Regions from separate parts of the Vibrio sp. QJM3NY_15 genome, predicted to be linked through region 1. Evidence: predicted binding sites of a transcription regulator. Region 1 holds the regulator's gene; each other region holds the start of a gene.
The links. The regulator PurR, encoded in region 1, represses purine synthesis genes. The targets are predictions, from matches to a motif close to TNANGNAAACGTTTNCNTNA.

Region 1 (4,290 bases):
ACTTTCAACAGATATAAAAAAACTGTCAGTTTGCTTTTGATTGCTGACCATTTTTATAAATACATCTGACTACTTCACCTTGAATGGGCCGATGACAGATAGGTTCGACGTTAAACACATGTTAGATCTGATGTGTTTTTCTTTCTAAGGTAGGAGGTTGTTTTGCTTGAACAAATTCTATTTAATAAATTTTAAGGCTATAAAAAGTGACAGGAATTTGAAATACATTTGGTCTTGGTACGTTCTATATACGTAACAATCGAGACGTAAAGGTTGTTCCGATAATGATTCAGGCATAAAACTAAGGAGTTAGCTATGAAATTTTTATCATTGATTACTGTTATTGCGACTGCAGGTCTTATCTCTTTTCAAGCAACAGGTGCTGGTGTTTACCACCGGGTTGCCGCTGAGTCAAAAATATTCAAAGGTGAAACAGTATCTACTGAAAACCAAGCCTATGAAGACGGAAAGAAAATATGGCAAGATTTGAATACTAAAGAATCTTTTGAGCTTAGTCGCATTCTTCCTCAAGCTTCTGAAAAGGTAGACGTGAGATCTTTTGAAATCAAGAATGGTTCTATTAAAGTCAAAGAGATTATGGATTCTTCAGGAACCATCAATTTTGTACCCATGGTAAAAGTTGATTACAAATATTATTACCGTCCATCTTTTTAGCCAGTCCAGTGCTAGCTCTCTAGCTTAAAGGAGAGCTACTTTTTTTGTATAAAAAAAGCCGCAAGAATGCGGCTTAGTTATGTAGATAGTTTGAACTGACAATATTAATTGACGCGACTGATAAGCTCTTCACGACGTTGCTGCGGTATAACAGACCAATGAGTACCATTGATCGCACCTTCTAGCGCCCAAAGCAGCTCAATGCTGACAGAGGAAGCATGTGATTCCTTGATGGCGTTAAATGCGTTTACAGAGCCAGATTCATATAAACATTCTACAGAATCGATCCCGGCCTTTTTTAACATACGCTCGGTAGCGAGTCGAAGGTTAGGGAGGTCCTTTAATCGAGTTGGCTTAGCAGAAGATTGCTCAGCTTTCTCTTCTTTAGCAAACCCCAAAGACGTCGTAGCAAGCTGCAAGATTTTTTCTTGGTCTTGCCACAAGCCTTCCGGCAATGCGAAATACTTTGTGACGACAGGGAAACCACGTTTTTTGTAGACGTATGGTCGAAACCCTTGTTGCTCGAATTGCTTTGTTGTGTCTTTGTCCGCTCTTATGTGCAACTGGTCGTTAACAACCAGAGCAAACATCGTGTCATCAGCAAAAAGCCCGAATCCACCAAACATTGAGCGTGACTTTATTTTTCCTAGGGGCTCAAATAATTTCATTGAGTCCTTTAGTATCGGTTTATCCATGTTATCTATCTCGGTGTATTTGAACTACGCCACCAAATAAGCAGGTCCGAGAGATTAGCAAAATGTTGCAATTAAATTGTCAATAAGCCGTAAATTACTAAATTGTTAGTAATTACCGCATTTTGCCATCGGTAACCCCGCTACCATACCAACGAGTGGTTTAGGCCGGAAGCTTTGCGTCTCACTCTTTCGAGTGGTTTGCCCTGTGCGTGACTGACTGAATAGAATAAAGTTTTTGTTGAATGAGGCTCACACCTGATATTTCAAAATGTGATATTGCTTCAATTAATGATCTTGGTGTTATGCAACTGGGTTTATTTTATCTGCTTATAAAAAAAGCGCACTCAAAGGTGCGCTTAATGAAATTAAACTCGATTTATCAATTAATTTAACGTTTTAACCGTGCTTCGCTCAACAATTTCTGGGTGCATTTCGAAGACACGTTTTTCATGATCTTTATCTTTAATGCGTTCCAACAAAATTTCGAATGCATTTTTACCAACACGACGCTTAGGTTGGTGAACCGTCGTCAATGGTGGAGAGAAGTATTCCGCAAGTTCAATGTTGTCGTAACCGATAACCGAAATATCTTCAGGAATACGAATACCTTGCTGCTGCAGGCGACTCATTAGGCCAAGTGCCATTGTGTCGTTAAAACAGAACACTGCGGTAGGGCGATCTTCCATCTGAGCAATTTTATCAGCCGCAAGTACAGCGGTATCACACTCAAAGTTACCTTCAATGATGAGCTTTTCGTCGGTTGCCACCTTCGCTTCATTGAGTGCGCGTTTGTAACCCGCGATGCGTTCTACACATGCTGCTTTGTCTAAGTGGCCACTTAAACAAGCAATCTTTGTGTGACCACGTTCTAGCAAGTACTTGGTTGCTAGATAGCCGCCTTCTTCAGAGTTGTCGATGATCTTATCAGCCTGAGAGGTTTCTGGGCCCCAATCCATGACAACTTTTGGGATATCAGCATGGCGATCTAACATGCCACGAAGTTCTTCTGTTAAGTCAGAACACATAACCAAGATGCCATCTACACGTTTTTCTGCAAGCATTCGAATGTAGTCACGTTGCTTCTCATAGATACCACCCGTGTTACACAGAATCAAAGTGTAACCTTGACGGTAGCAGTAGCTTTCAACACCATCGATTACTTCAGAGAAGAAGAGGTTTGTTGATTGAGTCACTAGCATGCCGATAGTGCGTGTTGAATTGCATTTCAAGCTACGCGCTACAGCACTTGGTGCGTAGTTTAACTCGTCTACGGCTTTATTTACTTTCTCTTGAGTCGCTTCTGCAACAAAACGTGTTTTGTTGATTACGTGAGAAACGGTGGTAGTTGATACGCCTGCTAAGCGAGCGACATCTTTTATAGTGGCCATGGTTTTATCCTATTAGAAGCTACTTTCCCAAAGTACGGAATAAAGTAGCCGTTAAGCTACCTAACTAAGAGCTTAAATTTGTAGGGCTCTTTGGGGTACTAAAGTGCTAAAAAACAAAAAACCGCTATTGAGCGGCTTGTCTTAACACCGAAATGCTCTGAACTTAAATAAGCATAGCATTTCGTGAATGTTTCATATTTTATCGTTTGCGGTCACAATTTTAGACTGACTAGAAATTACTCGCAATAAAATTCACCCAGAAATCTGGGTGAATTGTCACATTCTATTGAATTTGTTTACTTAATCATCAGCGAATCTTATTCACCCGCTAAATACTGAGTGTCCAGATTACAGAAGGCCACGAGAAGAGTTGCCACAGATGCATAGAAACCGAATGAATCGATCTCACAACATTTAACGTTGAACTTTGGTACCCAAGTAAGGACTTGATGTTCAATAAATTGCTGTTGAACAGTGAACGATTTTTCTAATTCTTCTTCAAGCTCAGTGTCATTTGAACGGATGATGAGATTGCCAAGGAAATCAAGTTCGATAGCAATGTGGTCTGCTGGCTCTTTCAGATCTTGGTTAACTACCAAGTTGTGCTTAGCCATGATCTCTTCCATGTCTTTAGCTGGCTTGTCGTTTAATAGACCCGTTTCGCCGATATACATTGAAGCGTAAGGTAGAGCACCATGTTTATCTGTCTTTAAAAATAGATCGCAAAAGTCAGCAGACAGCTCTAGTTGGGCATCTTCACGTGTTTGTAGACGGTTCAATGCGTCTACCAGTTTATCAATCGCAGGCTTGAGTGTTTCGTTTTCGCCTAAACCAGTCAGGAAAGAACGGATCTCAACAGAGTGGTAGTGGTCGAGTTCTTCTTGTGTGAGCTCTTTAGCGAACAAGCTTGATAGCCACCAATAGATTTCAGCTCTTTGTTCGTTGAATGCTTTCGTATCTTTCATTTCATAGATCCTGATTTAGTCTTGTGATGTTTATATACCCAAGCATCGCGAAGTCATTTGGGTATAAGCACACCAAGGCTCAATAACAAGGTTATTTGCTAAACGCAAAGTGACTCGTTAGTCGTAATGCCTATATTGAATTGCGATGGACGATAAATAGCAAGGTTTTAGATTGTCTTGTATCAAAAAATATTCATGTTTCTCGCTTTTATCTGCTGTACCACTAGAATTGTTACTAGTTATGAATAGAATGGTTACTGAAACTATTAAATAAGAAAAGTGGTGTAGATGAGCTATCACGTATTAGTCGTAGAAGATGATGTGGTAACCCGAAGTAAGCTGGTTGGATATTTCCAGAACGAAGGTTACACAGTGAGCGAAGCGGAAAGCGGCGCTCAGATGAGAAACGTGTTGGAAGAAAACAACGTTGATCTCATTATGCTAGACATCAACTTACCAGGCGAAGATGGATTGATGCTAACTCGCGAATTACGCAGTCAATCGGACATTGGGATTATTTTAGTTACTGGACGCACGGATAGCATCGACAAAATTGTAGGCCTAGAA
Region 2 (4,290 bases), 1.2 Mb from region 1:
ATAACTAAAGCTTGATCGCCTTCTTCTATATCTTTACCTGCCAATCGAGACAGCTCTTCAATAGACATAACACACTCAATCAGTGCGCCAGACTGCTGTGCTGGGAAGATGATTGATTGATTTTCTTCATCCCAATCTTGGATATCAGGAAATAGAATTGATTGATTCATTTTTTATAAATACCTCATTACATCTCTAGGTTTTTACGTAGTTCTCTTAAAATCTGTTTTGTTCCCGGACGAAGGCCACGCCAAAGCATGAAGCTCTCAGCGGCCTGTCCTACCAACATACCCAAACCATCATAAGCAGCATGAACACCATTATCTAATGCCCACTGATTGAATACCGTGTTGCCCGATCCGTAAACCATGTCATAAACGGCACTATTCGAATTGAAGATAATCTCAGAAACTTCAGGAAGCTGACCACTTAGGCCAGACGAAGTCGAATTAATGATGACATCAAACCCTTCATTAACATCGCTTAACCCCATTCCTTTGATGTTTCCATGTGAAGAAAACATCTCGGCCAGAAGTTCAGCCTTTGAACTGGTTCGATTAGCGACTACCAACTGTTGTGGCTTTTGGTCGAGAAGAGGTTGAATCACTCCTCGAGCAGCACCACCAGCGCCAAGCAGAAGAACGCGAGCCCCTTCGAGCATAACTTGATGTTGAAGAAGGTCTTGAACTAAACCCTCACCATCGGTGTTATCACCAATGATCTCTCCATCATCAAGCTTCTTAAGTGTGTTTACAGCACCTGCTAGTTCAGCTCTTTCAGTCAGGCGATTAGCGAACTGATAAGCATCTTCTTTAAATGGCGCTGTGACATTACACCCTCTACCACCTTCACTAAAAAAAGCTTGAGCAGCAATGATGAATTCACCTTGTTCTGGCTGGAGAGCTGTATAGGTAAGTTGTTGGCTGGTTTGGCGAGCAAATAATGTGTGAATGAATGGCGATTTGCTTTGCCCAATAGGATTACCGAAAACGGCATAACGATCTACTTGCTGTGTCATATCCTTACCTAACAGAAATAATAAAAAGGGTCATCTATATAGATGACCCTATCACTATCCCTATAAGGAAGGAAGAACTACCAAACTCGAGGTTTGAGGTAGTCACTATAAAGCAGAGCTTCTGGTGAGCCTGCTTGTGGTTCATAGCGATATTCCCAACGAGCCAACGGCGGCATAGACATCAATATAGACTCTGTGCGCCCACCGCTTTGCAGACCAAACAGGGTACCACGGTCGTAAACTAGGTTAAATTCAACATAGCGACCACGACGATAAAGTTGGAAGTCACGCTCGCGCTCACCGTAAGACGTCTCTTTACGTCGTTCTACAATTGGTAGATAGGCGGCTGTAAAGCCTTCACCGACAGCCTGCATATAAGCAAAGCTCTTATCGAAACCCCACTCATTCAGATCATCAAAGAACAGACCACCAACACCGCGTGTTTCGTCTCGGTGAGGTAGATAGAAATACTTATCACACCACTCTTTGTGTTCTTGGTAAACGTCCTCACCAAATGGTGCGCACAGATCTTTAGCGGTTTGATGCCAAGATTGGCAATCTTCATCGACAGGATAGAATGGTGTTAAATCAAAACCACCACCGAACCACCAAATCGGGTCTTCCCCTTCTTTTTCCGCAATAAAGAATCGAACGTTCGCGTGCGAGGTTGGGATGTATGGGTTTTTAGGGTGGATAACTAATGAAACGCCCATCGCTTCAAACTTACGTCCCGCTAATTCAGGACGGTGAGCGGTTGCTGAAGCTGGCATCGCCTTACCTGCTACGTGAGAGAAGTTAACCCCACCTTGCTCAAAGACCGCACCGTTGGTCATCACGCGAGTTCGACCACCGCCACCTAAGCGATCGCCAGGTTCGCGCTGCCATGCATCTTCTTCAAACAGTGCAGTACCATCAGCTTGCTCAAGCTGTTGGCAAATCGAATCTTGTAGGCTCAGTAAAAACTGCTTTACTGCTTCTTTATCAATTGCTGACATCTTTCTTCCTCTGCAGGGTTTAACCCTGTCTTAATATTTTCGACGTTTTTGCATCTCTAATTTCGCTTGGCTTCTCACGACCACCCGTTTGACCTTCGAGAATAGCCACCAAATGTTGACCCAGTTGCTGTTGAACTTCTTCAGTCGTCATACAAGGTGGTTCACCTGTCAGGTTAGCACTGGTCGAGGTTAACGGCTTACCGAATTCATTACACATTCTTTGAACCAAAGGGTGATCCGTCACGCGTACCGCGATCGAATCAAATTGACCGCTTACCCAGTCAGTAACTTTACTGCTGGTTGGCATAATCCAAGTGACCGGGCCTGGCCATGTCGCTTTAACCGTCGCTAATTGGTCATCGGTTAGTTGGCTTTCGTCAATATAAGGCAACAACTGCTCGTAACTTGCAGCAATTAGGATCAACCCTTTTTCCATCGGTCGTTGTTTTAAGTCGAGCAGTTTCTTAATGGCTTGTGGATTATCGGGATCACAACCGACCCCAAAAACGCCTTCTGTCGGGTAAGCAATGACTTCACCTTGTTGTAATGCCTGCAAAGTATGTTGAAAGTTATCCAAGGGTTGCCTCATTAATTCTGTTATCGAACTCGCTAAGTGTACAAATTATCATTCACTGTGACTAAAGCTATTTGTTTATAAAATGTATCAATTAACAACTTAGACTGACGCAAACGTTTTCCTTAAGCAATTTTACCCGTATAATGCGCGCAAAATATCTAATCACTAATTAAATCGTACCTGAAGGAGTTTGAGATGACTGTCGGTATTATCATGGGTTCTAAATCTGATTGGCCAACAATGAAGCTAGCTGCAGAAATGTTGGATCAGTTTGGCGTGGCGTACGAAACAAAAGTGGTTTCTGCTCACCGCACACCTCAGTTGCTTGCTGACTACGCAACCAGTGCGAAAGAGCGCGGTATTAAAGTGATTATTGCTGGTGCTGGCGGTGCTGCGCATCTTCCGGGCATGGCTGCAGCTTTCACAAGCGTACCTGTTTTAGGTGTTCCTGTTCAGTCTAAAGCACTGAAAGGCATGGACTCACTGCTTTCTATCGTACAAATGCCAAAAGGTATCGCGGTAGGTACTCTGGCTATCGGTGAAGCTGGCGCAGCCAATGCAGGCATCCTAGCCGCTCAAATCATTGGTACACACAATGAAGAAGTGATGGCGAAAGTAGAAGCGTTCCGCTCTGAGCAAACAGAAACGGTTCTTGCTAATCCAAACCCTGCAGAGGACTAATTCCCATGCATGTTCTTGTGTTAGGCGCGGGCCAACTTGCTCGCATGATGTCCCTAGCTGGGGCACCGCTGAATATTGAAATTTCTGCTTTTGATGTTGGCAGCAAAAATATTGTTCACCCATTAACGCAAGCGATTCTAGGCAACGGCTTAGACAATGCGATTGAGCGTGCGGACGTCATTACTGCAGAGTTCGAACATATTCCTCACGACGTGCTTGAGGTATGTGAACGCAGCGGTAAGTTCTTACCGACAACAGAAGCAATCAAAGCTGGCGGTGACCGTCGTCTTGAAAAAGCCCTGTTAGACGAAGCAAACGTGAAAAATGCTAAGTACTACGTGATTAACTCTCGCGAAGACTTTGACGCTGCGATTGCTCACGTAGGCTTGCCAATGGTCTTGAAGAGCACACTTGGCGGCTACGATGGCAAAGGCCAGTGGCGCTTAAAGACATTAGATAATGTTGAGTCAACTTGGACAGAAATGGCTGAGTGCATTGCAGCAACAGACAACCAAGCGATTGTGGCTGAAGAGTTCGTTCCGTTTGACCGCGAAGTATCACTTGTCGGTGCTCGTGGCGCCAATGGCGAGATCCAAGTGTACCCACTGGCTGAAAATGTTCACACCGACGGCGTATTGAGCTTATCGACAGCGATTGATGACATTGAACTGCAAGAGCAAGCAAAAACCATGTTCACCGCTGTTGCAGATCGTTTGGATTACGTTGGCGTGCTAGCGTTAGAGTTCTTTGATGTTAAAGGTTCACTGCTGGTTAACGAAATTGCACCACGTGTTCATAACTCGGGCCACTGGACGCAACAAGGCGCAGAGACTTGTCAGTTTGAGAACCATCTACGTGCCGTATGTGGGATGCCATTAGGCAGCACTAAACTGATTCGCCCAACTGCAATGATCAACATCCTTGGCGAAGATACTCTACCTGAAGCAATTCTTGCTCAAGGTGGCTGTCATGTTCATTGGTATGGCAAAGAGAAGCGTGCAGGTCGTAAGATGGGCCAC
Region 3 (4,290 bases), 1.7 Mb from region 1:
AACTTGGTCGTTAGCAACAAGTGCCTGAACACCTTCGTAGAAACCTTTTAGCTGTGCTGCGTTGTCTACGTCTGCTGGCTTATCACCAAGCTGCTTGTAAACTTGCGCTAGTGCCGTTGCACCCATACGGTTTTTGCCGTTACCTAAGTCGATAAGAACTAGGCTTGTATTACCCTTGTCAGTGCGAAGCTGAGGCGTAATCGTCTTACGAACATCTTCAACACGTGCGAACGCAGTGATAACAAGAGATAGCGGAGACGTTACTTCTTTCTGCTCGCCATTCTCTTCCCATTTAGTCTTCATCGACATTGAGTCTTTACCCACAGGGATAGTTAGACCCAGTGCTGGACATAGTTCTTCACCTACGGCTTTAACCGCTTCGTAAAGGCCTGCATCTTCACCAGGGTGACCTGCTGGAGACATCCAGTTAGCTGACAATTTAATGTGTTTGATATCGCCGATGTTCGTCGCTGCGATGTTAGTGATTGCTTCACCAACCGCTAGACGAGCTGACGCGCCAAAGTCTAGAAGTGCAACTGGCGTACGCTCACCAAGAGACATTGCCTCACCGTGGTAAGAGTCGTAACTTGCTGCAGTTACTGCGCAGTTAGCAACTGGAACCTGCCATGGGCCAACCATTTGGTCACGAGCTACAAGGCCTGTAACCGAGCGGTCACCGATAGTGATAAGGAATGTTTTCTCTGCCACTGTAGGTAGGCGAAGAATACGGTCAACCGCTTCGTTTAGTTCGATACCAGAACGGTCAATCGCAGGATTGTTTGCTTTTAGCGTCTTCGCGTCACGGTGCATCTTAGGTGTTTTACCTAATAGGATGTCCATTGGCATGTCGATTGGCGTGTTGTCGAAATGTGAATCTTCTAGTTTCAGGTCACGTTCTTCTGTTGCTTTACCAACCACTGCGTAAGGTGCGCGTTCACGCTTACAAATCGCGTCGAATGTTGCCATGTCTTTATCAGCAACCGCCATTACGTAACGCTCTTGAGATTCGTTACACCAGATCTCAAGTGGGCTCATGCCCGGCTCATCGTTTGGCACGTCACGTAGATTAAAGATACCGCCACGCTCGCCATCGTCTACTAGTTCAGGAAGAGCATTCGAGATACCGCCTGCGCCCACATCGTGGATAAATGCGATTGGGTTCGCATCACCAAGTTGCCAACAACGGTCGATAACTTCCTGACAACGACGTTCCATCTCTGGGTTTTCACGTTGTACAGAAGCAAAATCTAAGTCTTCAGAAGAAGAACCAGAATCCATTGAAGATGCAGCACCGCCACCAAGGCCGATGTTCATTGCTGGACCGCCAAGAACGATTAGGCTTGCACCTACTGGGATCTCTTTCTTCTGAACATGATCATCACGAATGTTACCTAGACCACCAGCCAGCATGATTGGCTTGTGGTAACCACGTACTTCTTCACCCGCGTGAGAGTTTACTTTCTCTTCGTAAGTACGGAAGTAACCTAATAGGTTTGGACGACCAAATTCGTTGTTGAATGCTGCGCCACCAAGAGGGCCTTCAAGCATGATATCCAAAGCAGTAACAATACGGCTCGGCTTACCAAAGTCAGTTTCCCAAGGTTGAACGAAGTTCGGGATCTTAAGGTTAGATACAGAGAAAGCAACCAGACCCGCTTTTGGCTTACCACCAATACCTGTCGCGCCTTCATCACGGATTTCACCGCCTGAACCTGTTGATGCGCCCGGCCATGGAGAAATTGCCGTTGGGTGGTTGTGCGTTTCAACTTTCATCAAGATGTGTGTTTTCTCTTGGTGATAGTTGTACTGACGAGTTTCTGGATCTGGGAAGAAACGACCGACTTCAGAACCTGTCATTACCGCTGCGTTATCTTTATAAGCAGACAGAACGTGTTCTGGTGTCGTTTCAAAGGTGTTCTTAATCATCTTGAATAATGATTTTTCTTGCTTAACGCCATCGATAGTCCAATCAGCGTTAAAAATCTTGTGACGACAGTGCTCTGAGTTCGCTTGTGCAAACATCATTAGCTCGATGTCAGTCGGGTTACGACCTAGCTTTTCAGTGAAGCTTTCAAGAAGGTAATCAATTTCATCTTCTGCTAGCGCAAGACCTAGGGTAACGTTTGCTTTTTCAAGCGCTTTACGTCCGCCAGTTAATAGGTCAACTTCCGCATAAGGAGCAGGCTCAGCAACTGTGAATAGTGCTGCTGCCGATTCGAAGTCAGTGAAAACCACTTCCATCATACGGTCGTGCAGAATTGCTTTCAGCTCAACAAGTTGAAGCTCTGAAAGTTCAGAAGAAGTTTCAATGTAGAAAGCGGTACCGCGCTCTAGACGTGACACTTTAGCCAGTCCACAGTTGTGTGCGATATCAGTTGATTTTGAAGACCAAGGCGAGATAGTGCCTGGACGTGGCGTTGCAAGCAGCAGTAAACCTTCAGGTTCATGCTCTTCAATCGTTGGACCGTAAGTCAGTAGCTTTTCTAGCTTCTCAACTTCAGACGCATCTAGGTCTGCCGTTAAATCAGCAAAGTGGGCAAACTCAGCGTAAATACCTGTTACAGGTAAGCTTAATTCACGACAAAGCTCTAAAAGCTTGTTAACACGAAACTCAGATAGAGCTGGGGAGCCACGCAAAATTCTCATGTGCTTAGGTCTCTTATGCAGTTGATTAAGGTGATATTGGAATAAATTCAGTGGGTTATAGGAACAACCTAACTGTTTTCTTCGAAGCTATTCCCGAAGGTTAACAAACCTATGCCGATTCCACCTCTTCAATGCGAGCGCATTATAAAGCATTTCTTTTTGTGACGTAACACCAAAAGCAACCGTTTGCGTTATTTTTTTAATCTAACGATATAAATGACAGTTTTGCTGCATTTATCAGCACTTTTACAACTGTTTAAATAAACCTGCTTTGCCAGCCTTGCGGGGTTTGGTATAAAGGGGCTTCCACTTTTCGAGATTTCATTTTGATGCCTAAATTTACGCTCATCTTTTCGTCTAAATTCCTTCTGCTCGTTATCGCTCTGTTAGGGGTAACGGGATGCCAGATTGAATCTGAACCTAAAAGTGTCCTTGAGCAGATACGAGATCGCGGCGTTCTTCGTGTCGGCACCCTGAATAACCAACTCTCTTATTACATCGGCCCCGATGGCCCTGCTGGCTTAGATTACGAGTTAGCTCGTGAGTTTGCGCAGGAGCTTGGTGTAAAGCTTGAGGTTAAACCTGCATACCGTTTATCCGGCCTATTTCCAGCCCTTAAGAAAGGCGAGATCGATCTTATCGCGACTGGGTTAACACAAAACAATAACCTGACACGTGCGTATCGCGCCGCGCCCGCTTATTACTATGTAAGCCAACAAGTCGTGTACAAAAAAGGCCAGTGGCGACCAAGAAACCTCGGTCAACTGATCAAGTTTGAAAACGAGCGTCAGGCCGAATTTGTAAAAGCACAATCTGAATCAGAAGAAACGGCATCAAATGAAACACTAACGCCGTCTTTGGTTGTGGTGAAAGACTCACACTTTGAACCAACACTAAAACAGCTACAGAACACACACGATGACTTTATCTACGATGCGGTCGGTAATGCAGACATCAATGACCTGCTAAAAGAAGTGTCGACTGGAGAACGCTTGTTTACGGTAGCGGACTCGATTGAGCTGTCACTCGCACAGCGTTTGTACCCAGACGTCGCTTTGGCATTTGAACTCACTGAAGACCAACCTATCTCTTGGTACTTAGAGCGTTCAGAAGATGAAAGCCTGTATGCATTGCTGATTGAGTTCTTCGGTAACCTAAAACAATCTGGTGAACTGGCTTCACTGGAAGAGAAGTACATCGGTCACATTGGTACCTTTGACTACGTTGATACTCGTGCTTTTATCCGCGCCTTGGATAGCAAGCTACCAAAATGGTCGCCACTGTTTCAGAAATACTCACAAGAATTTGATTGGCGCTTGATTGCTGCTTTGGCATACCAAGAGTCACACTGGAACCCAGTCGCACGTTCTCCTACTGGTGTTCGAGGTATGATGATGTTGACGCTACCAACCGCGAAAAGCGTAGGTGTAACTAATCGTCTTGACCCGAAACAGTCGGTACAAGGTGGCGTGGAATACTTACGTCGTATCGTGAATCGAGTTCCCGACTCTATTACTCAACATGAAAAGATCTGGTTTGCCCTCGCATCGTATAACGTAGGTTACGGTCACATGATGGATGCACGTCGCTTAACCAAAGCACAAGGCGGTGATCCTGACGCTTGGGGTGATGTGAAAGACAGGC

Region 2: a site for PurR is predicted at 2,696-2,715, ahead of purE (5-(carboxyamino)imidazole ribonucleotide mutase). Genes of this name have one in related genera too.
Region 3: a site for PurR is predicted at 2,821-2,840, ahead of purL (phosphoribosylformylglycinamidine synthase). Genes of this name have one in related genera too.

The regions. Positions count from the first base shown of each region.
Region 1 is NZ_CM173517.1:2,409,888-2,414,177, reverse strand. It holds gene AC3CKG_RS10745 (DUF3316 domain-containing protein) at 316-675, shown strand; gene AC3CKG_RS10740 (TfoX/Sxy family DNA transformation protein) at 780-1,370, opposite strand; cyclic di-GMP riboswitch class I at 1,498-1,583, opposite strand; gene purR (HTH-type transcriptional repressor PurR) at 1,754-2,758, opposite strand; gene torD (molecular chaperone TorD) at 3,076-3,723, opposite strand; gene torR (two-component system response regulator TorR) at 4,012-4,290, shown strand, end outside.
Region 2 is NZ_CM173517.1:3,581,897-3,586,186, forward strand. It holds gene AC3CKG_RS16165 (DUF1488 family protein) at 1-170, opposite strand, end outside; gene aroE (shikimate dehydrogenase) at 188-1,018, opposite strand; gene hemF (oxygen-dependent coproporphyrinogen oxidase) at 1,096-2,013, opposite strand; gene tsaC (L-threonylcarbamoyladenylate synthase type 1 TsaC) at 2,033-2,590, opposite strand; gene purE (5-(carboxyamino)imidazole ribonucleotide mutase) at 2,786-3,271, shown strand; gene AC3CKG_RS16190 (5-(carboxyamino)imidazole ribonucleotide synthase) at 3,277-4,290, shown strand, end outside.
Region 3 is NZ_CM173517.1:726,494-730,783, reverse strand. It holds gene purL (phosphoribosylformylglycinamidine synthase) at 1-2,646, opposite strand, end outside; gene mltF (membrane-bound lytic murein transglycosylase MltF) at 2,976-4,290, shown strand, end outside.